DNA from 4 places in the Caldanaerobacter subterraneus subsp. tengcongensis MB4 genome. Region 3 is predicted to be linked to each of the others. Evidence: riboswitches for the same ligand, from Rfam matches in the RefSeq annotation. Region 3 holds a riboswitch; each other region holds the start of a gene.

Region 1 (3,598 bases), 460 kb from region 3:
CCATCCCTTTTATAAAGGACCTGTCAGTGATAGCATACAAAGTAAAGTCTATCCTCTTCACAACCTTTACCCCCTTATTCAATCCATCACAAGGCCGCCATCTACAACCAAATTTTGCCCTGTTACCGCTCTCGCCCAAGGTGAAGCAAAAAACAGCACTACATCAGCCAAATCTTCATGAGCAGTAACTTTCTTCAAAGGAGTGGTCTGTTCAATTAAATCAAAAACCTCTTTGCTGGTAGCCGAACTCGCATCTGTAACTTTTAAAAGCCCTCCGCTTACCATGTTGACAGTGATGCCATACTCTCCCAATTCTTTTGCCATATTGCGTGTAAAACCGATCAGAGCAGCTTTAGCAGTGGTATAATCGTGGTAAGGAACCACTGGATTCTGAAACAAATTAGTCCCTATATTTATAATTCGGCCAAAGCGCATCTTTTTCATATCTTTAAGTCCTGCTTTTATAGTGTTCAAGGCCCCTTTTACAGCTCCTTCTAATTGTTTTAAATAATCTTCCCACTCAATTGTTTCAGGAGTTTTTCTGTTCATCGGATCAAAAACATAGTCAATCAGCGCATTGTTCACAATAGTAGTGACGGGTTTCCCAAAATACTTCTTTGCTTCTTCAAACATTGAAGCTACTTGATTAAAATCTCTTACATCAGCTCTAATAGCAACAGAATTTCTTCCCAGCTCCTCTGACAATTTTTGCGCCTTTTCTTCGCTTTTATAATAATTTACTACCACGCTGGCTCCTTCTCTAGCAAAAGCTTTAGCAATGGCAGCACCTAAGCCTCGGCTAGACCCTGTAACAAGAACTACCTGTTCTCTTATTTCCACAACAAACATCCTCCTTATTCTATTCTTTAAATTCAACATTCCAGAAATGATTTGTGGGTCCCACTCCATGCCCTATAGAAAGAGAATTTTTTATGGCTCCTGTGATGTACCTTTTAGCCCTCTTCACCGCCTCTAACAAATCATATCCTAAAGCCAAGTTTGCTGCTATAGCTGATGAAAAAGTGCATCCTGTCCCATGTGTGTTTTTAGTGTTAATTCTCTCCGCTTTAATTTCGTAAAATTCTACTCCATCATAAAACACATCCACCGCTTCTCCTTCTAAATGTCCGCCCTTTACCAAAACTACCTTTGCGCCTAAACTTAAAATTTTCTTTGCAGCTTCCTTCATATCCGAAATGTTCTTTATCTCCATTCCTGTTAATTCCTTAGCTTCCATCAAATTTGGCGTAACAACAAGGCTTAATGGCAACAGCTCCTCCTTTAATGCTTTCATCGCCTCAGGTTTTAAAAGAGGGTCTCCACTCTTCGCAATCATGACTGGGTCTAAAACAACTTTTTCTACTCCGTATTCTTTTAAGCCCTTTGCGATAGTTTTTATAATCTCTTCATTGGATACCATGCCTATCTTAACTGCATCCGGATACAGGTCTTCAAAAATTGCTCTCATCTGCAAATAGACCATGTCAGGGCTTACATCTTCAATTCCTAAAACTCCCATAGTGTTCTGAGCTGTTATTGAAGTAATGACGCTCATTCCAAATACTCCGTGGGCAGAAAAAGTCTTCAAATCTGCCTGGATTCCTGCTCCTCCTCCTGAATCTGAACCAGCAATTGTAAGAGCTAATTTCATATACTCACCTCCAAGATAATAAAAATATGCCCACCTGAAAAGGTGAGCACTTTTTACAGATTCCGTAAAACGTGCTTCCCTTCGCAGGCATTACCCTGGTCAGGTTCTAAGGGTCGGGAACGAATCCCCTCTCAGCCATTTCTGGCTCCCCTAGCACTTTGATATTCAATTTTTTTAAGTTCTTTTGCTTCTATTATATCATAAGATTAGAAAAATTCAATCCAATTTATTTTCAAAAGCATCAAATTTTATAGGCTTTATCTGTCACGCAATTTATAATCTTAATCACAATTCTCCTGTCGACTGGTATTTTTTCAGCCCTTGGTAAAGGATAATTTTTAAAACCAAATAATATAATAAGGAAGATGAATAACACCATATATTCTCATATATACTGCTCTTACCAAGGGCAATCCTTGCAGGAATTGCACTAAATAAGAAAATGGGAATTGCATATATGAGAAGATTACGGAAGATTTTTGGGAAAACCGTATCAGGTTTTTCTGCCATTGTTAAAAGCTGCAAGACTATCGCTGAAATTGCTTCAGACCTTAAACCAAAAAGAGTAAAACTGTATACTATGAAAAATAAAAGTCCCATTAAAATAGAAGCACTGAAAATTGAAATGATATAAGCTATTGTCAATTTAATTCCACATATTTTCATACACCATATATTTAGAAATATTAACAAGGGGGTTGAAAGAGCTGCAGGAAAATTTAGGTTTTTTAGTACAATGTATTTTATGAGAGGCTGTGGTTTTAGTAAATCAAAATCAAAATACCCTGTTAAAACTGATTGTCCAAACTTAGAAACAGCTTCTGCAAAGAAAATTGCATATAGGTTGTTTACTAAAAAGAAACAGGTTATATAAAAAAGAATTTCTTCTCTATTATAATCACCAAAAACGTCAATTTTTTGAGTAAGCAGGTAATAGCCTAAAAATGTTGCAGTGTATAAAGATAAGTCTGCCAAAAACCAGCTTACCAAATTTGCTCTATATTGAATTGCTTTTTTAATTGAAAATCTTATAGATTCTATTAGCATGTTTTCACGCCCCATGAGAGGTGTATTTTTTTAATCCATTTTTCATAAGTAAAAAAACAATGAAACCAAGTATTAACACCCAGACTAGCGAAATAAACAATCCTTTATTTACTATTTCAATGTCAAAATTAGCATCACATATAAGCTTTGACGGGATGTATGTCATATAAGGGAAGGGAGTCATTAGCATAATTGATTCAATTTTGCTAGGCAAAAGGTCTAAAGGGAAAATGGCACCTGAAAGAAGACCTGTCAGTAAGTTTCTGATGGCAGCTATGCCCCATATTTCTGTCAGCCAAAAAGATAACAATCCTATTATAAAGGAAAATAAAGCATTGAATAAAAAACCCAAAATTAACGCTAAAGGTAGGTATAACAGCCGGTTTGCTGGGATTTCAATTTTTGCCCAAATTGAGGTCATAATAATTACTGGCATATATAAAATTGCAAACTTTGCAAGGCTTGAAGATATGTGACTGTATGAAATACTGGTCAGATAATTCACTGGAAGTAAAAGCTTTTGGCCAAATCTGTAGGTTTTTATATCCTTTTCAAGGTCATGTTCAGCATGAATTTCTGTGAATAGAAGTATTGCATTAGAAATGATAATATAAATCATCATTTCTTTCAGAGTGTAATTTATGGGATTTCTTTCAATTAAAGACCTCCAGAGAAAGAAGTTTATTAGGATTGGTACAATTAGGGAACTTAAAAGCTCTCCTATAAGGTAAATTCTATACATTAAGAGTCTTTTTATTGAGTAGTCAAAATATCCCATGAAAACATACAATGTCCTCATTTTTCTGCACCCTTATACAATGACTCTATGATAATATCGAGAGTATCATCGTGAAAATTTATATTTGAAATTTCAGCTTCATTTGACAAAACTCTCATTAC
Region 2 (3,598 bases), 720 kb from region 3:
TGCAAGAGAAACAAAGATAATTGCAAGGTTGGGAAAGAATATTGAAAAAGTCATTGCGAGAGAAAAACTGGCAGTCGCATGTCCAGAAGGAAAAGAATAATCTTTTAATAATTGACGAAAAGTGTTAGCATTTGCAAGCACCATATAAGGGCGAGGCCTTGTGTATTTTCTCTTCAACAGTTGCACAAAAAGATGACTACTTATAAGGGAAAACAAAGCCTCTATCGCAGACGTTTTGACATTATTTTTACCAAAAAGGGCCAAAAATACTGTCACAAACACGGTGAAAACAGGGCCACCCGCATGAGTTATTTTGGGCATTATTTTATCCAAGAGGCTGCATTTTATCCTCTCATTGATGTAGAAAAATATATTTCTGTCCTTGTCCTGCAGTATTTTTCTTAATTCCATTGACAGGCCACCTCTTTAAAAGTCTTCATTTCTATCTTATCATAATTTTTATAAAATGTCTCTCTTATGAGCTCACCCTCAAATTCCTCCATGTTGATTTCACAATTTTAAAAAAATAAAGGGGCCCTATCCCCTTTTTAAGCCAAAGCTCTTTTCTTAACTTCTTCTATGGCATTTCTCACTTGAGGAATTAAGGAAACTACAAAACAAATTAAAACCTCTGTTCCTATGATACTGCCATTAACTAAAAGTGAATACACTATGGGGTTCATACCTTTTGGAGCATAGCTTGCAAAAAAGAATATTCCAGACAAAAAGTGGGAGAAAAATCTTCCAAAACCGCCGACTAAAATTCCCAAACTTAAATTTTTTCTAAAAAAGCCTGCAAGCCCTAAAGCGCCAAAAGCCAAAGGATAATCCAAAAGAACCTGTACCCATTGTACTATAAAAGGATCTTGAATCAGCTGCAAAAACCCATAGGCCATTCCAACGACAATTCCTGGACCGGGACCGTAGTAATAGGCAAAAACAAACAGTGGAAGCATGCTGGCAGGTGTAATAGATCCCCCTTGGGGCCAGTGGTAAAACCTTATATAAGATAGAACAAAAGCTATAGCAATTGAGAGGGCCCCATAAACAAGCATTTTTGTGTCAAACTTGACACTTTTCCTCATAAGATACAAGAGAAAAGCTGCCAGCAAAATTGCTAGGATTACAGAAAGGGTCACTGGTTTTATCTCTGCAAAATCAGAAAATATGCTTAAAATATAGGACATAAACAAAAACACCTCCATTTTTAGGAGGTTATGTTCGCTGAAAAAAGGCACCGCCTCATGCGGTGCCTTTTGAGCCCGCATTCCCTACGGAGGCATTACCCTCATCAGGTTCCAAGGGTTCGGCATTTCTGCCGTCTCAGCCTTTTCAGGCTCCCCCAGCGGACATAACCACCCGTATTTTGTTTTGCTTATTTTTAACTTTACCACTTTTTATGCTATGTGTCAATACTTTTAACTTACAAGCTGCTCCTCTTCTCTCTCAAACTGGCTGTTGTAAAGTTTAGCATAGAAGCCGCCTTTTTTGAGAAGTTCTTCATGGGTTCCCTGTTCTACTATATCTCCATGGTCCATAACGAGTATTAAATCTGCATCTTTTATTGTAGAAAGCCTGTGAGCGATTATAAAGCTTGTGCGCCCTTTCATGAGATAATCCATCGCTTTTTGTATCTGTATTTCAGTTAAAGTATCTACAGAGCTTGTAGCCTCATCCAGTATGAGAATTTTTGGGTCTTTTAATATGGCTCTTGCTATTGTAATAAGCTGCTTTTGTCCCTGAGAAATGTTAGTACTCTCTTCATTTATCATCATGTTATATCCACCAGGCAGGCTCTTGACAAAGCTGTGAACGTGTGCTGCTTTAGCAGCTTTAATCACTTCCTCATCGGTTGCGTCAAGTCTGCCATATCTTATATTGTCCATGATAGTTCCATTGTAAAGCCAGGTGTCTTGAAGCACCATTCCAAAGAGGGACCTTAAATCTTCCCTTGAAAATTCTCTTATATCGTGACCGTCAATTAAGATAGCACCTTCATTTACATCGTAAAATCTCATTAAAAGCTTGACAATTGTAGTTTTTCCTGCACCAGTAGGACCAACAATTGCAACTTTTTGCCCTGCTTTAATCTTAGCAGAAAAGTTATTTATGACTATTTTATCTGGCCTATAGCCAAATTTGACATTCCTAAATTCAACGTCTCCTTTTATATCCTCCAATTTTATCGGCTTAGGATTGTCAGGCACTTCCTCCTCTTCTTCCAAAAACTCAAAAACTCTCTCAGCACAGGCTGCTGTCTGCTGAAGTATATTGGAAATATTTGCAATCTGCGCAATTGGCTGAGTGAAAGACCTAATGTACTGTATAAAAGCCTGTATATCTCCCACTTCTATCGCATTTTTGATGACCAACCAACTTCCTAAAACTGTAACAGCGACATACCCTAGATTGCCTATCACATTCATAAGGGGCATCATAACACCTGTCAAAAACTGTGACTTCCAAGCAGCATCATACCAAGTGCTATTAAGCTCATCAAATTTGGCTATACTCTTTTTTTCTCCATTAAACGCTTTTACTATGTGATGTCCTCCATACATTTCCTCCACATGCCCATTTACATGCCCTAAATAATCTTGCTGCTCTCTAAAATATTTTTGAGAATACTTTACAATAAAAGCAATTACTAAAGAAGACAGAGGTATAATCAAAAGAGCAACCAACGTCATAAGCCAGTTTATTGTAAGCATCATAATCAGAACGCCAATAACTGTGGTCACAGAAGTAATTATCTGTGTCAAGCTTTGATTGAGAGTCTGTGTAATTGTATCTACGTCATTTGTGATACGAGAAAGTATTTCTCCTTGATTCGTGCCTTCAAAATATTTCAAAGGAAGTCGATTAATCTTCTCAGAAATTTCCCTTCTAAATTTGTAGGTAACTTTCATTGCAACACCGGACATTATCCAGCCCTGCAAATAGCCAAATAAAGCGCTTAGCCCGTATAATCCAATGAGGATTAAAATTATCCTTCCAATATATTCAAAATCTATTCCGCTTCCCTGACCTGTTATTCTGTTCATCACACCTTCAAAAATTTTGGTGATAGCTTTACTCAATATTTTAGGTCCTGCAATGGAAAAGGAGGTACTTAATATTGCCAGTAAAATTACCGTTATTATAGAGATTTTATACTCAGACAAATACTTTATAAATTTTTTCATCGTTCCCTTAAAATCTTTTGCTTTTTCTGCTCCACGTACTAAAGCCCGAGGTCCTCCACCCCTACCCATATGTGGAATTGGCGGCATTTTGGAATCTACTTTTCTGTCTCCGCTCATGCTAATTCCTCCTCCTTAAGCTGCGACAAAGCAATATCTCTATAGGTTGGACAAGTCCTCATTAAATCTTTGTGCTTACCTATGCCAACAACTCTTCCTTCCTCCAAAACAATTATCTGATCTGCATTAAAAAGGGTAGAAACTCTTTGAGATACCATTATGACAGTGCTGCCTTTTAGCTTTTCCTTAATAGCTTTCCTTAAAGCTGCTTCTGTCCTAAAGTCAAGGGCAGAAAAACTCTCATCAAAAATGTATATCTCAGGTTTTTTAACAAGGGCACGAGCAATGGAAAGCCT
Region 3 (3,598 bases):
TGTGACTGTGATAAAGGATATAGGTTTGAAAGAGCCTTACATAGGGACGGTGGAGATCCAGACAGGAGAAATTGGAGATGACATAGCCTATTACTTTTACACTTCTGAGCAGATTCCCTCTGCTGTAGGATTAGGAGTTTTAGTGGGGAAGGAAGGGGATGTGCTGACAGCGGGAGGGTTTATACTTCAGCTCCTTCCCGATGTAAAAGAAGAGGTAATATTAAAGCTTGAAAAGGCTATTGGTCAAATTACCTCTGTAACAGACCTTTTGAGGCAGGGGAAGACTCCGGAAGATATTTTGACCTCTATTTTTGAAGAGGAAGAAGTAAAATTTTTAGAGAAAATACCGCTAAAATACGAGTGCGACTGTTCACAGGAAAGATTCGAGAGTGCTATTCTTGCCTTAGGGAAAGAAGAGATACAAAAACTTATTAAAGAAGAACAAGGTATTGAGACTGTGTGCCATTTCTGCGGCAAAAAGTATTTTATAACTAGAGAAAGACTTGAGGAGCTTTTAAAAGAAGCGGAAAATTGATGCTGATTTATGAAATTGGGTGTTGACTATTGAGAGTTTTTTATGTATACTATTACTTGCATGGAGCAAAATTGGTCGTGTAGCTCAGCTGGGAGAGCACCTGCCTTACAAGCAGGGGGTCATAGGTTCAAGTCCTATCGCGACCACCATGGCCCAGTAGCTCAGCTGGTTAGAGCGCCAGCCTGTCACGCTGGAGGCCGAGGGTTCAAGTCCCTTCTGGGTCGCCATCCTGCCCCGATAGCTCAGTAGGTAGAGCAAGGGACTGAAAATCCCTGTGTCAGTGGTTCGATTCCACTTCGGGGCACCATCCAAGCGGGCATAGCTCAGTTGGCAGAGCATCACCTTGCCAAGGTGAGGGTCGCGAGTTCGAGTCTCGTTGCCCGCTCCATAAGGCGACATAGCCAAGCGGTAAGGCAGGGGTCTGCAAAACCCCGATTCCCCGGTTCGAATCCGGGTGTCGCCTCCATAAAATATAGTGGCTCTTTGTCAATAGTTGGGGTGGGTATTTTTCTGAATGCCTACCTCTTAGTTTTTCATATATGATTTTGTTATTATAACCTTCTGTTACAGAGTTACTATAAGGAAACACTCGCATTAGTTATTTCTTCAAACCAACTGTTAAATACCTGCACACGTCTCTTAAATTCATCAATTTTGCTTTCTTTGGCTGGTTGTATCCGTTTTTTAATTCTATTTTTGTTTCTTCTGAAGATTGGTTTTTTAATACTTTATCGAATTGTTCTTTTAACTGGTATGCCATCTTTAAATCATCACTGTACCAAAACATTACTTCTACTTTTTCTTTTTGTTTTTCTGTCAAAGTATCGTATTTTGCAAAAAGCAGCCTCCAGCTCTTTTTAAAATATTTTCTTTTATTAGCCGGCAATTCCTTTTGTACTCTCTTTCTTACATTCTCTACTGCCCAATATACATACCTTGTAAAATGAAATTTGTCTATGGCTATTTTGGCTCCTTTAAAATATATTTTTGTTATATCAGCAAAAGGTCTCCACATATCTATAGTAACCCATTTTACTTTGTTTCTGTTTCTAAATCTTTTGAAATATTCACTTAAATTCTCTTGCTTTCTGTCATTTAAAATATCTAAAATTTTTCTTTCTTTGGGGTCTACAACAATGCAATGATATTTCCTCTCTCCAGAATTTCCTTAATTTTAGATGTTAATTTCCCGCATTTTGGACAAACGTGAGGCTTTTGCTTCATTTTGATGTGAAACTCTATTCTATCGTCATTTCCTATAATGTTTTCCCAAATTATATCTTCAGATTTTAAAAGATTTGTGATATAATTACTTTGCACTTATTCTGATGCTTCCTTTTGTTGGGTTGTTTTAACCACTTCTATTATAGCAGGCATTCAGAATAAGTGCGCTCTTTTTTTGTAGGATGTTTTTCATCCACCCCAACATTTATTATAGAACCATTTTTTAAAAAATTTTACCTGCGAAACCTTGACACGGACGTGGAAATTGTAGGAATTCAATTTTTTTAATCTTTATGATATAATAAAAATAAAGCTGTAATTGAAAAATTAAATACTCAAGTGCTAGGGGAGCCAGAAATGGCTGAGAGGGGATTCGTTCCCGACCCTTAGAACCTGACCAGGGTAATGCCTGCGAAGGGAAGCACGTTTTATTGAGTCTGTAAAAAGTGCTCACCTGAACAGGTGGGCTCATTTTATTATTTTGGAGGTGGTCATATGGAAGTTAGCTCTTACAATTGCCGGTTCTGACTCTGGGGGAGGAGCAGGAATTCAAGCAGATTTAAAGACTTTTTCAGCCCATGGAGTATACGGCATGAGTGTCATTACTTCAATAACAGCGCAAAATACCATGGGGGTTTTAGGAATTGAGGATATAAGTCCTGATATGGTGTATCTGCAAATGAGGGCAATTTTTGAGGATTTGTATCCCTGTGCAGTGAAGATAGGTATGGTGTCTAATGAAGACATAATTAAGATGATTGCAAAAGGATTAAAAGATTACAATGTAAAAAATGCTGTGCTGGACCCTGTCATGCAGGGGCTATAAAACATTCATTGGCCATAGGGCATGGAGTAGGTCCCACTAACCATTTTTGGAATATAGAAATAAGGAAGGTGTGAGATATGGACTTAACCCTTTATGCTATAACGGATAGGTCTTACATAAAGGATATGGATATTGCTGACGCAGTAGAACTAGCAATAAAAGGCGGTGCAACAATAATTCAACTGAGAGAAAAAGATATATCAAGTAGGGAATTTTATGAAATTGCTCTTAAAGTTAAAGAAGTGACAAAAAGAAATAAAATTCCTCTCATTATTAACGACAGAGTGGATATAGCTTTGGCAGTAGATGCAGATGGAGTTCACGTTGGACAGGAGGATTTGCCAGCAGATGTTGTAAGGAGAATGATAGGTCCTCATAAAATAGTAGGGGTATCAGCGAGGACAGTGGAGGAAGCTTTAAAAGCACAAAGGGATGGAGCGGATTATTTAGGGGTAGGAGCAGTGTTTAAGACTCCTACAAAGCCGGAAGCGGAAGCCATTGGAATAGAAGGGCTGAAAAGGATAAAAGAGGCTGTTACTATTCCAGTCGTTGCAATAGGAGGTATAACGAAGGATAATGCTTATGAAGTCATGTTAAAGTCGGGAGTAGACGGGATATCTTCAGTTTCAGCTGTATTTTATGGGGATATAGAAAACAATACAAGAAAACTTTTGGAGGTTATAGCAAAAGCGATAAACGATAGGAGGAATTTGAAATGAAAAAAGAATCACCGGCACAGGTTGTATGCTTACCTCTGTAGTAGCAAGCTTCTGCGGAGTATGTGAAGATTATTTTGAAGCTACAGTAGAAGCTTTTGTAGCTTTTGGAATAGCAGGGGAAAGAGCTGCTCAAAGCAGCAATGTCAAAGGGCCCGGCAGTTTTAAAGTGACATTTTTTGATGAGATATATAATCTCACGCCGGAGATAATAGAAAAAGATAGGAAGGTGGAAGTATGAATAAAATACATCGTATGGTTTTTATGGCACTTATTATTGCTATAGGCACCTTGACT
Region 4 (3,598 bases), 160 kb from region 3:
AATCTTCTCTCTTTATATTTATCTGTCAAATTTCACAACTCCTTTCTTTTCAATTGTGAAAAGCAAAAAATATCCAGTTACCAAAAGTACAGTTTCCGCTACTCCCACGCTTAAGAAAGTCGGAATAAATGGTATGCCTGCAGAAACCTTTAAAGTAATTGCAACTGATGCTGCAATCCAAAGGGCTATGAATATAGCTCCTATCGCTTTGTGAGTAAGTCTTCCAATGTAGTATCCAATTGTACAGCCTATTAAGTTCGAAAGAGGCATAAAAATTAATTCCATTGCACCAGCAAATGGGCTAAACAAATTTGCAAAAAAATTTCCTATCATCATGGAAATAGCATATTTTTTATTGAATACTACAATGGATTTCGTAATTTCCCCGATTCGAAATTGAACGGGTAAAAACGAAATGGACGAAAATATAATTGTGAGTGCGAAATAAATTGCTGCAACAAGAGCAATTTCAGCTAAATCTTTTATTCTTTTTTTGGGCACAAAATTACCTCCCTTGTTTTGTTAACTGGGGTTACTGCGACCCAGGTGAGCATTTTGTTGCTCACTGCGATTAATTTTAACATGATTGTATGAGTAATTTGAACTAAAAAATAGCCTCTTAGCAACTTGTAGTAGGAGTTCCTAAATATTCACTCACTATTTGCATGGCACAGAATTTCCCACACATACTGCAGGTCTCCACATTAGGCTTATTCTTAGTTACACGGTATTTTTCGGCTTTTTCAGGGTCAATGGATAGTTGTATTTGTTCATTCCAGTCTAAATTTGCCCTGGCTTTTGCCATAGCTAAATCTTTTTCTCTGGCCTTTTTTATACCTTTCGCTATATCTGCAGCATGGGCAGCAATTTTAGCAGCAATGACACCTTCTTTGACATCTTGTATGTCAGGAAGTCCAAGATGTTCTGCAGGGGTGACATAACACAGAAAATCTGCTCCTGCAAAAGCAGCAATCGCTCCTCCTATTGCAGCAGTGATGTGATCGTAGCCCGGAGCGATATCTGTTACTACCGGCCCTAGCACATAAAAAGGAGCATTGTGACAAAGACTTTTCTGTAGTTTTACATTGGCTTCGATTTGATCAATGGGAACATGACCAGGTCCTTCTACCATTACTTGAACTCCTGCTTCTCTAGCCTTTTTAACAAGTTCGCCTAAAATTATCAGCTCTTGAATTTGAGCTGCATCGGTTGCATCTTCAAGACATCCTGGTCGAAGCCCATCCCCAAGACTCAGCGTTACATCATATTTCTTTGCTATGTCTAAAAGCCTATCAAAATATTGATAAAGGGGGTTCTCTTTTTCATTATGAATCATCCAGGCTATTGTAAAAGCTCCTCCTCTACTTACTACATTCATAATTCGTTTGTTGTCTTTAAGTCTTTTAAGGGATTCTAAAGTAAGACCGCAGTGGACAGTGATGAAATCAACTCCATCTTTTGCTTGTTCTTCTATCACTTTAAAAATAAATTCCTCAGGCATTGCTACAATGCTGCCGTATCTTGATATAGATTCTACTGCTGCTTGATACATAGGCACTGTACCAACAGGTACAGATGAGTTTTTGATTATTTCTCGTCGTGACTTGTTAACATCGCCACCAGTGCTTAAATCCATTACTGCATCTGCTCCAGCATCTATAGCTACTTTCAACTTTTCAATTTCTTTTCCAATTTCAGGAAAGGCATCGGAAGTTCCAATGTTAGCATTTACTTTTGTTGACAATCCTTTTCCTATGCCCTTGGGAACGAGATTTATGTGGTTAACATTTGCTGGTATTACTATTTCACCTTTTTTGACTTCTTCTAGGATAAATTCTTCAGACACACCTTCATAGTCCGCAACTATTTTCATCTCTTTTGTAATTATGCCTGATAAGGCATATTCTAATTGAGTCATGATAAAAACCTCCTTGAAGTTTTTAATAATAAAATATGCCCACCTGAAAAGGTGAGCACTTTTTACAAATTTCGTAAAACGTGCTTCCCTTCGCAGGCATTACCCTGGTCAGGTTCTAAGGGTCGGGAACGAATCCCCTCTCAGCCATTTTTGGCTCCCCTAGCACTTGAGTATTTAATTTTTAGAATAGAATAGGTTAAAGTAATTATATCACAAAATTTCTCAAAATCCAACTTCCATTAAATAATTAATTGCTTTTTGAAGCTCTGTTTGAACCTTTTTATATTCTATTCTCTTCCATTCTTTCAATAGGGGTATAAACCTGGCATTCTTCGTATTCTTGATTTTTTCGATTAAAAGAAGTATCATCCCTCGGTTTCTATCTTTTAATTCATAAACAAAACTATAATCTTGATCTTCCAAAATCTCTGTGAGTTTATTTAACAATTCATTTGCATAAGTTTCACGTTCAATTTCCCAACCTTTCTCCGTAAAGATAAGCACTGGAAGTCTCCCACTGTACTCAATTTTAAGATAGCCTGACTTTATCATCCAGTCAATCCGTTTGGTTATTTCCTCCCTCGTAAGTTCACAGTAATATCCATAAGAAGGACATTTGTTCAAACCATACTTTAAAACTTTTTTATCTTTTGAACCCTTAAGGATCTTTGCCAGCATACTGCGTCCACCTGTTCCAATCAGTTCATCTGCCGCGCGGAGTATAACCTTAATTTCTTCATCACTTAAGCTCTTAATCCCACCACTATTAAGTTTATATCTTACTTTCTGCTTAGTTCTCCCCATAAATAATACCCCTTATATTTTTCCCATTATTTTAATGAAGAGTCTCTTTGGTCCTGCCTTACTTAATTTTGCTAAGTTCATCAATAAATGCTGGTCTTTTTTTATACAACCTCATTAGCTCATTTATAATTTCTTTTTGGCTTTGCTCTCCTGCTATTTTTTTATATCTTTTAAGTATTCCACATACTTTTTGATAGTCTTTTCTATTTGATGAAGAGCTTGCAGCAAGTTTTATATATTTTTTGTACACTTCAATAACTTCATCTTTAAACTTATCTTTTAGCTTATCTGCATATTCTTCTATTCTTGTTGGGTTTTCTTTTACAAACTCCATAAGCTCATTCAAGTCATTTTCTTCTAATATGACCTTAAGATAAATATCTTTCCCATGCCATCCCTTATAGCTCTTTAATTCTTGTTTTAAATTATTGTAAAACTCTGCTCTATCGCCAGTAATTAATTCCTTTAGTTCTCGATAGTATTCAAAATTTCCATCAAACAAAAGCTCTTTTGCCAATTTCATTTGTTCTTCTTTTAATGAAAGCTTTTTATAGGCTTCATATCTCATCTTTTTCCATTTTGATACTAAACCAGGATATTGCCTGTCTTGTTCCTCCCACTTTAAAGCTAACTCTATGATTTTCTCATACTCTTTTTCTCTAAAACACTTTTGAATAAACACTTCTTTAAAAAAGTCAAATTCAAGATGTTCTTGTACGAATTGTTCTGCTTCTTCTCTACTCCCATATCTCTCTTTTATCACATAAAGAATTTGAAGTAATTTTTCAGTAATATATTTTCCATAGCGATTCTCGGTAGACCAATTAGTTACAAGATATTCTATTTTTGACACCAGTTTATCTCTCAGTTCCTCTA

What was found. A riboswitch is a leader RNA that binds a small molecule or an ion and turns the genes downstream of it on or off. The one in region 3 is predicted to bind thiamine pyrophosphate.
Region 1: it holds a riboswitch for thiamine pyrophosphate, as region 3 does, so the genes downstream of both, thiD (bifunctional hydroxymethylpyrimidine kinase/phosphomethylpyrimidine kinase) here and TTE_RS08295 (hydroxymethylpyrimidine/phosphomethylpyrimidine kinase) in region 3, are expected to answer to the same signal.
Region 2: it holds a riboswitch for thiamine pyrophosphate, as region 3 does, so the genes downstream of both, thiT (energy-coupled thiamine transporter ThiT) here and TTE_RS08295 (hydroxymethylpyrimidine/phosphomethylpyrimidine kinase) in region 3, are expected to answer to the same signal.
Region 4: it holds a riboswitch for thiamine pyrophosphate, as region 3 does, so the genes downstream of both, thiC (phosphomethylpyrimidine synthase ThiC) here and TTE_RS08295 (hydroxymethylpyrimidine/phosphomethylpyrimidine kinase) in region 3, are expected to answer to the same signal.

What each region holds. Positions count from the first base shown of each region.
Region 1 is NC_003869.1:2,138,562-2,142,159, forward strand. Features, by position in the region: gene thiE (thiamine phosphate synthase) at 1-52, opposite strand, end outside; gene TTE_RS10640 (3-oxoacyl-ACP reductase) at 79-840, opposite strand; gene thiD (bifunctional hydroxymethylpyrimidine kinase/phosphomethylpyrimidine kinase) at 860-1,651, opposite strand; TPP riboswitch at 1,711-1,813, opposite strand; gene TTE_RS10650 (ABC transporter permease) at 1,937-2,698, opposite strand; gene TTE_RS10655 (ABC transporter permease) at 2,703-3,497, opposite strand; gene TTE_RS10660 (ABC transporter ATP-binding protein) at 3,494-3,598, opposite strand, start outside.
Region 2 is NC_003869.1:2,398,306-2,401,903, forward strand. Features, by position in the region: gene TTE_RS12010 (phosphatase PAP2 family protein) at 1-411, opposite strand, end outside; gene thiT (energy-coupled thiamine transporter ThiT) at 549-1,187, opposite strand; TPP riboswitch at 1,251-1,354, opposite strand; gene TTE_RS12020 (ABC transporter ATP-binding protein) at 1,419-3,272, opposite strand; gene TTE_RS12025 (ABC transporter ATP-binding protein) at 3,299-3,598, opposite strand, start outside.
Region 3 is NC_003869.1:1,680,020-1,683,617, reverse strand. Features, by position in the region: gene hslO (Hsp33 family molecular chaperone HslO) at 1-535, shown strand, start outside; tRNA gene TTE_RS08325 (tRNA-Val) at 609-684, shown strand; tRNA gene TTE_RS08320 (tRNA-Asp) at 686-762, shown strand; tRNA gene TTE_RS08315 (tRNA-Phe) at 767-842, shown strand; tRNA gene TTE_RS08310 (tRNA-Gly) at 848-923, shown strand; tRNA gene TTE_RS08305 (tRNA-Cys) at 927-1,001, shown strand; gene TTE_RS08300 (transposase) at 1,134-1,637, opposite strand; TPP riboswitch at 2,094-2,196, shown strand; partial or broken gene TTE_RS08295 (hydroxymethylpyrimidine/phosphomethylpyrimidine kinase) at 2,253-2,573, shown strand; gene thiE (thiamine phosphate synthase) at 2,663-3,304, shown strand; partial or broken gene TTE_RS08285 (hydroxyethylthiazole kinase) at 3,312-3,542, shown strand; gene thiW (energy coupling factor transporter S component ThiW) at 3,539-3,598, shown strand, end outside.
Region 4 is NC_003869.1:1,522,708-1,526,305, forward strand. Features, by position in the region: gene queF (preQ(1) synthase) at 1-29, opposite strand, end outside; gene TTE_RS07450 (QueT transporter family protein) at 19-501, opposite strand; gene thiC (phosphomethylpyrimidine synthase ThiC) at 620-1,918, opposite strand; TPP riboswitch at 1,987-2,089, opposite strand; gene TTE_RS07460 (RQC domain-containing protein) at 2,141-2,722, opposite strand; gene TTE_RS07465 (SWIM zinc finger family protein) at 2,781-3,598, opposite strand, start outside.